3 regions of the Rhizobium sp. SVR5-2C genome follow, and region 1 is predicted to be linked to each of the others. Evidence: riboswitches for the same ligand, from Rfam matches in the RefSeq annotation. Region 1 holds a riboswitch; each other region holds the start of a gene.
The links. Region 1 has a riboswitch for thiamine pyrophosphate ahead of thiC (phosphomethylpyrimidine synthase ThiC). Riboswitches for the same ligand answer to the same signal wherever they lie in the genome.
Positions count from the first base shown of each region.

Region 1 (4,208 bases):
CACGAGCGTGCCGTTCCTTCGAACTTCCGTCGGCAGTATCGCATCCCACCGGTCGGCTGCGTCGAGGCCGTGCACGAGCACAGCTTCCTCCGCACTTTCCCGCTCGCACCAGGGCGCCAGCATTCCGCCGGCCAGCCACGATGCGGCACGGCGGAATCCCGGAGACTGGTCGAACACGGTAACCTCGGCTCCGCGGGTGCGAAGCTCATGGGCCACCGTGAGGCCGGCAACGCCGGCCCCTTTGACAAGCATGCGCATGTCAGCCGTCCGAAGGCTTGATGCCATCGACCGGCATGTAGAGATCGCCGCCGTCCCGGTAGCGAGCCGCCATAGCGTCCAAGCCCTCCTTCTGCGCTTCGGCGCGGATGTCATGCGAGATCCGCATCGAGCAGAATTTCGGGCCGCACATCGAGCAGAAGTGCGCGACCTTGTGCGCCTCCTTCGGCAGCGTCTCATCGTGGAAGGAACGTGCCGTTTCGGGATCGAGCGAGAGGTTGAACTGGTCCTCCCAGCGGAATTCGAAACGGGCGCGCGACAGCGCGTCGTCGCGCACCTGAGCGGCCGGGTGCCCCTTGGCGAGATCGGCTGCATGGGCGGCGATCTTATAGGTGATGACGCCGGTCTTGACGTCGTTGCGATCCGGCAGGCCAAGGTGCTCCTTCGGCGTAACGTAGCAGAGCATCGCCGTGCCGAACCAGCCGATCATCGCCGCCCCAATGCCGGAGGTGATGTGGTCGTAGCCGGGCGCGATGTCGGTTGTCAGCGGCCCCAGCGTATAGAAGGGCGCTTCGCCGCAGACGGCGAGCTGCTTGTCCATGTTCTCCTTGATCTTGTGCATCGGCACGTGGCCGGGCCCTTCGATCATGACCTGGCAGTCCTTCGCCCAGGCTATCTTCGTGAGTTCGCCAAGGGTCTCGAGCTCGGCGAACTGCGCGGCATCGTTGGCGTCGGCAATCGAACCCGGGCGCAGGCCGTCGCCCAGCGAGAAGGAGACGTCATAGGCGCGGCAGATATCGCAGATCTCTTCGAAATGTTCGTAGAGGAAGCTCTCGCGGTGGTGATGCAGACACCACTTCGCCATGATCGAGCCGCCGCGCGAGACGATGCCGGTCACGCGGTTGACGGTGAGCGGAATGTAGTGGAGCCGGACGCCGGCATGGATGGTGAAGTAGTCGACCCCCTGCTCCGCCTGCTCGATCAGCGTGTCGCGGTAGATTTCCCAGGTCAGGTCCTCGGCAATGCCTTCGACCTTCTCCAGCGCTTGGTAGAGCGGCACGGTGCCGATCGGCAGAGGCGAGTTGCGGATAATCCATTCGCGAATGTTGTGAATGTTGCGGCCGGTCGAAAGGTCCATGACGGTATCGGCGCCCCAGCGCGCGGCCCAGACCATCTTTTCTACCTCTTCCGCCATCGACGAGGTGACGGCGGAGTTGCCGATATTGGCATTGATCTTCACCAGGAAGTTCCGGCCGATGATCATCGGCTCGGATTCCGGATGGTTGATGTTGGCGGGAATGATCGCCCTGCCTGCCGCCACTTCCTGGCGGACGAACTCCGGCGTGACGTGATCCGGAATATGGGCTCCGAAGCTCTCGCCATCACGCACCATGGCCTCTTTCTGTGCCTTGCGGCCGAGGTTCTCGCGGATGGCGATGAATTCCATCTCCGGCGTGATGATGCCGGCGCGCGCATAGGCGAGCTGGGTGACCGCTTTGCCATTCGTTGCGCGCAGCGGCTGGCGCTTGGCGGGAAACTCGGGCGTCAAACGTTCGCCTTTGGCAAAGCCGTTGTCTTCGGGGCGCACATCGCGGCCCTGATAGGCCTCGACGTCGCCGCGGGCGAGGACCCAGTCCCGCCGAAGCTGTGGCAGGCCTTCCTCGATGCGAATATCGGCGCCCTCGACCGTATAGGCGCCGGAGGAATCGTAGACGGTGACCGGTGGCTCGCCCGAGGTCGGGTGAACGCTGATCTCGCGCATCGGCACCCGGATATCGGGGTGAATCTCCCCCGGAACGTAAATCTTGCGCGATGCCGGCAGCGGGCCGGTTGTGACGGTCGGGGTGGGAATTTTTGCGGCAATATTCATGGTTTGAGGCTCCAAGTTGCGATTTGGAGACCCAGTCCTCAGCCGGAATGATGGAAAGACGCCGGCACGGATTCCTTGGCGGAATCCAAAGCCTTTCGAGCGCTCGCACCGTCCCTACGCCAGTATGAACTGGATCAGGTTCAACGGGTCACTGCGCACGTCAGCAGTATCTCAGCCCCTTGCCGGGACCCCCCTGGTGAATGCGTGAAGGTTAGGATCGGGCGCCGCTGGTGTCAAGACGAATGGAACATCTTGCCTGCCTCGACAACAAAACCATGAGTCGTGTTCTCGCTGCCCTTGACAAGCCGAACTGCCGGTATTTTATTCACGCCTGTGGATTAGGCACTGCCTCCGCGCTTACATGACCTCGATAGTCGCTGGGCAGTTTCGCCTCATGACGCCCCATCAACCGATGGGACCGCGTCGTGGGGTTTTTTGTTTTTTGGATTCCGCATGGATAAAACGTTGAAGATCGGCATCCTCTTCTCCACGACCGGCCCTTACGGGTCGATGGGCCGCGATGCGCGCGACGGCGCGGAATTTGCGATGGAGGAGCTCGCCGCGGCAGGCAGGCAAACGATCGAGCCGGTCTTCTTCGATCCGCACGCCGATCTTTCTGCCTATCTCGAAGGCGCCCGCCACCTGCTGCGTGCCGGATGCCGCCACATCGTCGGTACGATCACGTCTGCCGCCCGCAAGGAAGTCATTCCGCTTGTGGAAAAACACGATGGCCTCCTTTGGTACATGTGCCCCTATGAGGGCTTCGAGGCCAACGAGAATGTCATCTATGTCGGCGGTTGTCCGAACCAGCATCTGATCCCGCTTTTCGACCATCTCATCCCGCGATTCGGCGCCCGCCCCTACCTCGTTGGAGCGAACTACGTCTGGGGCTGGGAGATGAACCGTCTCGCCCGCGAACTTATCAGCAATGCCGACGGCGAGGTTCTCGGCGAGCGCTACCTGCCACTCGAGGAAACGGCTGTCGAGCGCATCGTCGCGGACATCGAGCAGCGCCGCCCGAGCTTCATTCTCAACAATTTGATCGGCCCCTCTAGTTACGCCTTCCTGGAGGCCATCAAACAGCTTGGGGTTCGCGACCCGGCATTCCGTGCTGAAAATTGCCCGGTCGTCAGCTGCGACCTGATGGAATGCGAGCTGGATGAAATCGCGGCCGGCGCGGCAGTCGGGCAGCTTTGCGCCGCTTCCTATTTCGACAATCTTGGTACGCCGGAGAACGCCGCGTTCAAAGTCCGAGTCGCTCAGCGATATGGCCGTGTACGGCGCGTCTCGAGCGTCTTTGCCAGTGCCTATACAGCCGTCAAGCTCTGCACCGAAGCTATCCTCGCCGCAGGCAGCGACGATCCCCCGTCGGTACGCCGAGAACTCTACGCCAATACTTGGCCGACGCTATTCGGCGCGCTGTCGATCGATCCCGAAACCAATCATGCGGCGCTGCCCTTCCATCTCGGCCGCATCAATCCCAACAACGGCTTCGATGTCATCGCCTCGCGCCCGCCGCTCGCCGCCGACCCCTATCTCACCAGGCGCGACAAGCAGGCGCCGCCGAAGCTGCGGGTGGTGTCATGAGAGAGACCCCTAATTTTACAGGCTGGCATGCCGCGATTATCCACCGCGAAGATGGCAACACCGAAAGGCTGATCCGGCAACTGCGCCTGCTTGGCATTCGCGCGACGCTGCAGTGGGCTCCGCTTTCCGCCGCCGAACTCCCTCAGATCGTGATTGTCGATGCCGATCAGGGTTGGGACGACCTCCTGCCATGGACGGGCGCCAATCCGGCCTGCCCGGTCGTCGCATTGCTCGGTTCCGAAGCACCGGGCCGCATTGCCTGGGCACTCGAAAAAGGTGCTGGAGCAATCATCGCCAAGCCGATCGCAACATCGGCCGTCTATCCCGCGCTCGTCATGGCCGTCTCCATCTATCAGGAGCGCAAGAACAATGCCGAACGGCTGCAATATCTGGAAGAGCGCGTGCGGCTTCGTCCGCTGGTCCATGCCGCCGTTGAGAAACTCATGACGGCCCGCGGGCTCGACGAGGAACGCGCCTATGCGATCCTGCGCGATTGCGCCATGCGCCGGCGCCTGCCGATGGAGCAGATCGCCGC
Region 1 covers NZ_JBNDHT010000048.1:7,990-12,197, forward strand. Annotated here, with positions in the region: gene thiO (glycine oxidase ThiO) at 1-258, opposite strand, end outside; gene thiC (phosphomethylpyrimidine synthase ThiC) at 260-2,086, opposite strand; TPP riboswitch at 2,180-2,291, opposite strand; gene ACPYOI_RS15730 (transporter substrate-binding protein) at 2,540-3,673, shown strand; gene ACPYOI_RS15735 (ANTAR domain-containing response regulator) at 3,670-4,208, shown strand, end outside.

Region 2 (4,208 bases), on a different contig from region 1:
GATCGAAATCGAAGCGCAGCGACTGATAGATCGCAACCTCGATCGTCGTCGCGGCCGGCCCGCCACCGAGGGTCAGGACCAACGTAAAGCTGGTGGCACACAGCATGAAGATCAGCCCGGCGATCCCGGCGATGAGTGGGCGGATCGCCGGCCATTCGATGAAGCGGAAGATTGAAGGCGGGCGCATGCCGAGACTGCTTGCCATCAGCCAGTATTCCGATGGTACTCGCTCGAGACCGGCGAGCATCAGCCGGCAGGCAAGCGGCAGATTGAAGAAGACGTGAGCGAGGAGAATGCCGGTCAACCCATAGATGCTCACGGGTTCGGCAAGTCCAAGCTGCATCAGCAGCGCATTCAGCAGCCCCTGCCTGCCCCATATGCCAATCAGTCCCAGCGCGCCGATCAGCACGGGCAGCCCCATTGGGACCGCCATCAGACGAATGATCCAGATGCGGCCGGCAAAATGCGGCTGGCGGGCGAGCGCGCGTGCGACCGGGATCGCAAGGATGATGGAAAGCGCGGTTGAAAGCAGTGCCTGCAGCACTGTAAAGCGCAGCACCCGGAGGATATACGGGTCGAGAAGAATGCCGGCGACGGCTGATCCGCCACCGGCAAGAAGCAACGAGAACGCTGCGAGGCCGACGAACAACCCGATGGCGGCGAGGCCGACCGCCCCGCCGGTCAATGCACGTTGTCGCTCGGCCGCGGTCTGCAGCATCAGTTCATGCTCATGGCCGTAAGCCACTCGTCGATCCAGACCTTGCGGTTCCGGGCAACCTCGTCAGGGCTCATCAGAAAGGTCTTGGAGGGCTTGACGAGTTTATCGAAGGCATCCGGCAACGGCGCGGAGGTGGCGGAAACCGGCATCATCCAGTTGTTCGTCGGGATCGTATCCTGGAAGCCGGGCGTCACCATGAATTTCAGGAAGTCGCGGGCGAGATCCTTGTGCGGCGCGTTCTTCAGCAGGCCTGCGACTTCGATCTGGATGTAATGACCTTCCGAAAACGCAGCGGCCTGATAGCGATCGGTATTTTCGGCGACCATGTGATAGGCCGGAGACGTGGTGTAGGAGAGAACCATCGGAGCTTCGCCCTTGGTGAACAAGCCGTAAGCCTCCGACCAGCCAGGCGTCACCGTCAGGATGCGGTTCTTCAGCTTAGCCCAGGCTTCCGGCGCCTTGTCGCCATAGACGGCCTTAACCCAGAGCAGCAGGCCGAGGCCCGGCGTGGAGGTTCGCGGATCCTCGATGACGAGCTTTTGCGAAGGATCGCCCTCGACCAGATCCTTCATGCTCTGCGGCGGGTTCTTGATCGCCTGGGTGTCGTAGACGATGGCGAAGTGGCCGTAGTCGTAGGGAACGAAGACATCGTCCTTGAAGCCACCAAGCACCTTCAGCGCACTTGCATCGATACCGCTTGCGTCGAAGAGGCCGGTCTCCTTGGCTTCGGTGATGAGGTTGGTGTCGATGCCGAGCACGACGTCGGCTTTGGTTGAGGCGCCTTCCAGCTTCAAACGCGAAAGCAATGCGACGCCATCGGCGACGCTGACGAAATTGATCGTGCACCCGCATGTTTTCTCGAAAGCTTCCTTGACCTTCGGGCCCGGTCCCCATTCGGACGTGAAACTTTCATAGGTATAGATGGTGAGCGTCTTTTCCGCAGCGTGAGCGGCCGTCAAGCCGAGTGTCGCGGCGAAGAATGCTGCGGTCAGCGAAGCGATGATCGATGTGCGGCCGGACATGGCGCGCCTCCTCCTTGGTTTCGTTTGAGCGGGAAAAGGGCGTTGCCGAATGTCACGCGTCTAATCCCTCCGCCGGTGTTAACCGGATCAGGTTCCGCGGGTTGGCTGTAAGCCTCTCAGCCGGGTGTCCTTGCGGACATCCTGCACCCCGTTAGAGCGTCGGCAGATGTATCGCCATGAAGGCTTTATGACAAGGGCGAAGGGCGCCCTTGCAACTATTCGGCGGCTTCCGCGGCCGCTGTCGAATTTGCCGCTTTGCTCTCCGCGCGCGGGAGCTGAACCGGCTTTAGCATGACCGCTGCCAAAAGGCCGATAAGGGCGATGGCACAAGAGGTCATGAAGAGCGGCGAGAAAGCGGCGGCATAGGCATCGGCGACGGCTTGGCGGCTTGCTTCGGGGAGGGCTGCCAGCATCTTCGGCGTCAGCTCCGTGATATTGGCAACCCCTGGAATGGATTGCCCGGCATTGGAGAGTTGCGAAGCGATGATTGCACCGTAGATCGAAATTGCGATCGACGCGCCCCCCATGCGCGACAGTGTCACCGAGCCAGTCGCCGCGCCAACGTCACGCGGCGGCGCGGCATTCTGCACCCCGATGACCGGCACCTGCTGAGCAAGACCGATGCCGATGCCATGCAGCGCCAGGATCGCGCCGATCAAGGCAATCGGTGTTCCCGCATGGACCTGCGAGATCAGAGCAAAGGCAATCGCGCTGCAGCTGAAGCTCGCAATCGCGAAGGGCTTGTAGCGCCCGGTTATCGAGATGATGCGCCCGGCGGAGAGCGAGCCGCAGACCAGCCCAGTCGTCAGAAGAACGAAGAGCAGCCCGGCTTGCGAGGGCGAGAGGCCGGTCGTCGTCTGCAGAAAGAGGGCAAAGTAGTTCACCATGCCGATTGCTATGCCGCCGCTCATAACGGAGATCACCAAGAGCAGGCTGAAGACGGGATTGCGAAAAAGGGTCAAGGGAACGATCGGCTCCGGTGCGCGGCGCTCGACGAAGATCCAGGCAATGGCACAGACGATGCCGAACCCAACAATGGCGAGGCTTAGCGGCGAAATGAGGGAGCCGAAAAGCTCGCTGCCATCGGCCGTCATCACGATGCTGGTGGTCGTCAGCGCCAAGAGGATGGCGCCGGCATAGTCAATTTTCGGGCGACGCTGCGGCTTGCGGTAGGGCAGCATGAGCGCAAGGCCCACGAGGACCACAAACCCGATCGGCACGTTGACCAGAAAGATCGAACGCCAGCCGAAAAGCTCGCTCATCATGCCGCCAAGCACCGGTCCGATGGCGCTGGAGGCCATCAGGGTGAGGCTGGAATAGCTTTGGTAGCGGGCCCGTTCGCGCGGTTCGAAGAGATCGGCGTTGACGGCGAAGATCGAAACCATGATGCCGCCACCGCCGAGCCCCTGCAGAACGCGCGCCGCGATCAGGGTATTCATGGAGACGGCCAAACCGCACACGGCGGAGCCGAAGGTGAACAAGGCAATCGCCGCCATCATCACATATTTTCGGCCGAAGAGATCGCCGAGCTTGCCGTAAACAGGCATGACGGCGCTGAGCGACAGCAAATAGGCCGAGCCGATCCAGCCGAAGCGTTCGAGATGGCCGAACTCGCCGACGATCGTCGGCAACGCCGTGGATACGATCTGATTGTCGAGCATCGCCATGAACATGGAGATCATTAAAAAGAAGAAGAGGATGAGCCGCCGCCGGTGATCGGTCACGAGCGGTGCGGGCGCTAATTGCATATTCATGAGGAAACTTTCTGGCTTTGATTAGCAAATTTATGTGCTATTAGCATATAAATGTCAATGACAGATGAGTGACATTTGCATATTCTCATCTGCCACAAGCTCTGTTATGATTTGCGAATGAATGAAACCATGACCAGACCTGCCGAACTCGACCAGGATTCGCCGGATGCCATCGGCGTGCCGCGCATAGGCCGCAGCATGACTCGCCTGCGCCTGATGACCGGCCGCCGGCTGATCGGAAGATTAGCGATAGAGAGTGTGGCGCCCGGTCTCGAACTCTCGCACCTCGATGTCCTCGACGCGCTCCGCCGGACCCAGACGACCGGCGAAGTCACGGTTGGTACCATCGCCGAGATGCTGCGCATCGATCCGTCGCGTGCCAGCCGCATCGTCGCAGATATGGTCAGCCGCAACGTGCTTCGCCGCAAAGCGTCCCAGGCAGACGCGCGGCGCATCATCGTCGTCTTGACCCCGCTCGGACAGCGGCTCCTTTCGGAGATCCGGGCACAGAAATTGTCGTTCATTTCGGAGATTGTCGCCGACTGGCCGACGAAAGATGTCGAAGACTTTGCGGCGCTCTTCGAGCGTTTCATCGACGGCTATGAGGAGGTCTTCCTGTCGCGCGACAAGGACACGCCCGGCTGATCACTGCCCCTTTCCCTTGACCCCCGCTTTGCGCTATGGGCAATGCCCATGAGCCAATCCATCTTCACG
Region 2 covers NZ_JBNDHT010000025.1:26,754-30,961, forward strand. Annotated here, with positions in the region: gene thiP (thiamine/thiamine pyrophosphate ABC transporter permease ThiP) at 1-718, opposite strand, end outside; gene thiB (thiamine ABC transporter substrate binding subunit) at 718-1,740, opposite strand; TPP riboswitch at 1,788-1,901, opposite strand; gene ACPYOI_RS09860 (MDR family MFS transporter) at 1,956-3,494, opposite strand; gene ACPYOI_RS09865 (MarR family winged helix-turn-helix transcriptional regulator) at 3,612-4,139, shown strand; gene ACPYOI_RS09870 (thiamine diphosphokinase) at 4,182-4,208, shown strand, end outside.
Region 2: another riboswitch for thiamine pyrophosphate. It lies ahead of thiB (thiamine ABC transporter substrate binding subunit); the one in region 1 lies ahead of thiC (phosphomethylpyrimidine synthase ThiC).

Region 3 (4,208 bases), on a different contig from region 1:
CCAAGGCAGCTGGGTTGGTGGACGATCCAGATTGCGCGCGTGGGGCGCATCCATATGCGGGAACACTCGATTCCCGACCATGGGGCCCATGCGGTGATCTCAAGTCTCCTCGATCTCGATACATGCCTTGCAGCGCTCCGCGCTCGTCGCGACGAGCGCTAAGGGACTAAGCATCCTCCGACTGCCTGACGAAGGCGTGCGCCAGAACGGCAGGTATAAGCAGCGGAACCGGCCAGAAGCGTCCATACATGTGCGGCATCCCATTCGCCATCGCCAAAAGCGCCGCGAGTGTCGCGAAGATACAAATCGCGTACCGAAGGCCGCCCTTCAGTCGCGCCGCGCTGATTGCCGGTCCGATGACGCTCAGGCACATCGCGACGAAGCCGAGCGCAGCGATCAAACCACCTTCCGTCCAGAGAAGCAGATAAACATTATGCACCGGCTGCCCGATGAAACTGAATTCTCTGTACTGGTCCGCTCCGAAACCCAGCAGGAGCGTCTCGCTCAGGTGACCGGACGCCTCCTGCATGAGTTGAATGCGATAGCCGAATGTTCCCGCCTGAGTGATATCTCCCGTCTCAACGGCGCTCAGCACGCGCCTTTGGAAAACTGTCGGCAGATAGTCATGCATCTGTGTTTCCACGATCAGTGGCACGCCGAGGCAGAACACTGCGGCAAGCACAGCCCTTCTCCACGTCAGATTGAACAAAAGGTAGATGCCGATGCCGATGCCGAAGCCAAGAAGTCCCGTGTTCGAGCCGGTCAGGAGAAGGCCATATGCCAGGAGGGCGAACGCAACGAACGCGACAAGCCTGTTGATCTTGCCCAACGACACGAGCAGGAACAGGATTGGGACCGCCAGTGCGATTACGGCGGCGCATTCGTTCTCCCTCTCCATGAAACCGCTGAAACGCCCGTTTCCGCTGACGAATTGCGTATTCTTCGCTCCTACGACGTGAATGAGATAGATGCCTTGAAGGCAAATGGTGACTATCGAAAGAACGTAGAGTTTCGCGGCGGTGACGAGTTCTTCGTAGGACCTTCCCCCCAACACGAGCAGTATGATGAAATAGGCATAAAAATATTGCAGAACGACGATAAGCCCGCGATCCGGCGCTGGGCTTGCGATGCTGCTTGCCATCAGTCCTAGAAGCAGCAAAGCAAGCCCGAAGCACCAAACCGCTGTACTCTGTCTGCCGAGGGAATCGATCGCGATATGCCCGTTTATGGCGGCAAACGAGAAGCAAACCAGGAAAGCCAGGTCAGCGACGGTGAAATATACGTAATCAGTTCGGAAGTAATTCATCGAGCAGAAAAATATCGCCGCGAAAAATGCATATGACTCGATAGACCGGGAGAATGACGCGCCTGTAGGCTGCTCGTGAGCATATGTGGGCTCACTGAGTTCGCCAGCCGATGTAACATCATTTGAGTTCATCGCTAACTCCTCCGCCGTCCAGACTATTCTAAATTACCTGAGAGCGAAGTATCGTCACCTAATCGGGTTAGCCCCGATCACTTCCGAAAAATGTCAGAACGCCATTCCCTGTGAGGTTGACACGCGGCGCATCAATGCATGTACCATTAAGCACAAGTTGCGAGACGCAGGCTTCACGGCCTTTAAGCAAGCCGGAGAGGGCCACCACGTGCTAGCCCAGCAGGGCATCTCCGCCTTGGTGCCTGGCTAGGCCTCTTGTTTCGCGTCATTGGAGCCTGTTTTCATAACACGGAGAGAAGAATATGTCGCATGACCACGAGCACGGACCTATCGACTGGCGCGAACAGGGGGTGAAGGTGATTCCGGGTAATTCGCTCGATCCGAATACGGCGCAGACACCCGGCATGAACCGCGCGGCCGCGGTCAACCAAGCGCGTGCCGGTGCGGAAAAAATCTGGGCCGGAACGGTGACAATTCATGCCAATGCCAAAACAGGCCCGCACCATCACGGCGATCTCGAGAGCATTATCTATGTCGTCAAAGGCAAGGCGCGGATGCGCTGGGGCGAGAATCTCGAGTTCGTCGCAGAGGCCGGCCCCGGCGATTTCATCTACGTCCCGCCTTATGTTCCGCATCAGGAAATCAACGCCAGCCGCGATGACATGCTCGAGTGCGTGATTGTCCGCTCCGGCCAGGAGCCCATCGTCGTGAATCTGGACATCGAGCCTGCGGAAAAGCCCGAAGAGGTGCGCTGGATAGACCCTGTTCACAGAACCTGAATGTATCGGGCTCTCTCGCAACCGGACTACGCAGCCAGCGCTTCCGTCAATCCGACAGCCCTGGGCCATATTGGTGCCGGCTCCACGTTCACAGAGCAGGCATGCACATTTTCGAGGTGACAGCCGGGCGTTTGTCTGCGATGAAGATCGCAGTGAGAGACAGGGGCGTTCGTTGCAAGACGGGCTGAGAAGCACCCTTCGAACCTGAACCGGATCATGCCGGCGGAGGGAGTCGCTCGGAGCCCCTTTCTTCTTGTTGGCCAGGCTCCACGCGTCTTTGCCCCGTCGGAAAAGGGGCAAAATGCAGACACAAAACTCGCCTGGAAAACTCCTTGCAGCAATGCGCGCTTCGGCGCCGCTCGTTCATTGCATCACCAACTATGTCGCGATGAATATCGCGGCCAACGTTGTGCTCGCCGCAGGCGCCTCCCCCGCCATGGTCCATGCCGAAGAGGAAGCCGGCGAGTTTGCCGCGATCGCCGGCGCGCTGACCATCAACATCGGAACGCTGTCCGCGAATTGGCTGAAGGGTATGCAAAATGCGGCCAGATCGGCGGTAGCAAACGGCAAGCCTTGGGTTCTCGATCCGGTTGCCCATTATGCAACCGGTTTCCGCCGGCAAGCCGTGGCGCTGCTTCTGGACCTGAAGCCGGCGATCATTCGAGGTAACGCGTCGGAGATCATCGCGCTCGGCGGCGGCGAGAGCCGCGGCCAGGGCGTCGACAGCCGTGACCCGGTCGAGCAGGCGGAAGAGGCCGCGCGCAGCCTCGCCAGACAATACGGCAGCGTAGTAGCCGTCACCGGAGCGGTCGATTTCGTCACCGATGGAACGAGGGCCTGTCGAATTGCGGGCGGATCGCCACTGATGCCACAAGTTACGGCTCTCGGCTGCTCGCTGACCTGCCTCGTCGGGGCCTTCGCCGCGACGGTCCCTGATGAACCTTTCGACGCCACCGTGGCGGCGCTCGCCAGTTTTGCGGTCGCAGGCGAAAAGGCTGCAGCCCGGGCGGACGGTCCGGGCTCTTTCGGATGGCGTTTCCTTGACGCGCTTGCTGGGTTGGACGCTGCGACGCTTGATGCGGAAGCGCGGGTGACGGCGGCATGAAGCGCTTCGATCTTTCTCTCTATCTCGTTCTCGATCGAGACCTTTGCGCCGGCATCGGCATGGTCGAAACGGCCCGCGCCGCAGTTTCCGGAGGGGCGACCATCGTACAGCTTCGGGACAAACATGCCGCTACGGCAAGCATGATCGAGACCGGCAGGGCACTGAAAGCGGCGCTTACCGGAACGGGCGCGCTTTTGATCGTCAACGACGACGTCGAAGCCGCAATTGCGATCGGTGCGGATGGACTGCATGTCGGCCAGAACGACATGCACGCCCGCAACGCCCGTGAGCGCATTGGCCCATCGATGATCCTTGGTCTTTCGGTCGAAACCGAAGAGCTGGCGGCGGCCGTCGATCCCGCGATCATCGACTACGCCGGCATAGGCCCTGTCTTCGCCACATCGACCAAGCCGGATCACGAGCCGCCGATCGGCATCGACGGATTGGCGGCGCTGGTGAAAGCCTGCCCCGTACCGGCAGTCGCGATCGGCGGCCTCAAGGCGAGCCATACCGGTCCGGTCCTTGCGGCAGGGGCCAAGGGCCTCGCGGTGGTTTCCGCCATCTGTGGGATGCCCGATCCGCGGCAAGCCGCTGCCGGCATTGCCGAAGCCATCAGAAAGGCAGGCGCATGATCTACAACGTTCTTTCCATCGCCGGCTCCGACCCTTCGGGCGGCGCAGGCATCCAGGCTGATCTCAAGGCCTTTTCTGCGCGAGGTACCTACGGCATGGCCGTTCTGACGGCGTTGACGGCGCAGAATACGCGCGGCGTTTCCGGCGTCCATCTCGTCCCGCCCGAATTCGTCGCCGAACAGATCCGCATGGTCTTCGCCGATGTCCGCGTCGATGCTGTCAAGATCGGCATGATTGCCAATGCGCCGATTGCC
Region 3 covers NZ_JBNDHT010000074.1:8,219-12,426, forward strand. Annotated here, with positions in the region: gene ACPYOI_RS20540 (HAD family hydrolase) at 1-162, shown strand, start outside; gene ACPYOI_RS20545 (O-antigen ligase family protein) at 167-1,141, opposite strand; gene ACPYOI_RS20550 (cupin domain-containing protein) at 1,741-2,217, shown strand; TPP riboswitch at 2,369-2,465, shown strand; gene thiM (hydroxyethylthiazole kinase) at 2,519-3,322, shown strand; gene thiE (thiamine phosphate synthase) at 3,319-3,954, shown strand; gene thiD (bifunctional hydroxymethylpyrimidine kinase/phosphomethylpyrimidine kinase) at 3,951-4,208, shown strand, end outside.
Region 3: another riboswitch for thiamine pyrophosphate. It lies ahead of thiM (hydroxyethylthiazole kinase); the one in region 1 lies ahead of thiC (phosphomethylpyrimidine synthase ThiC).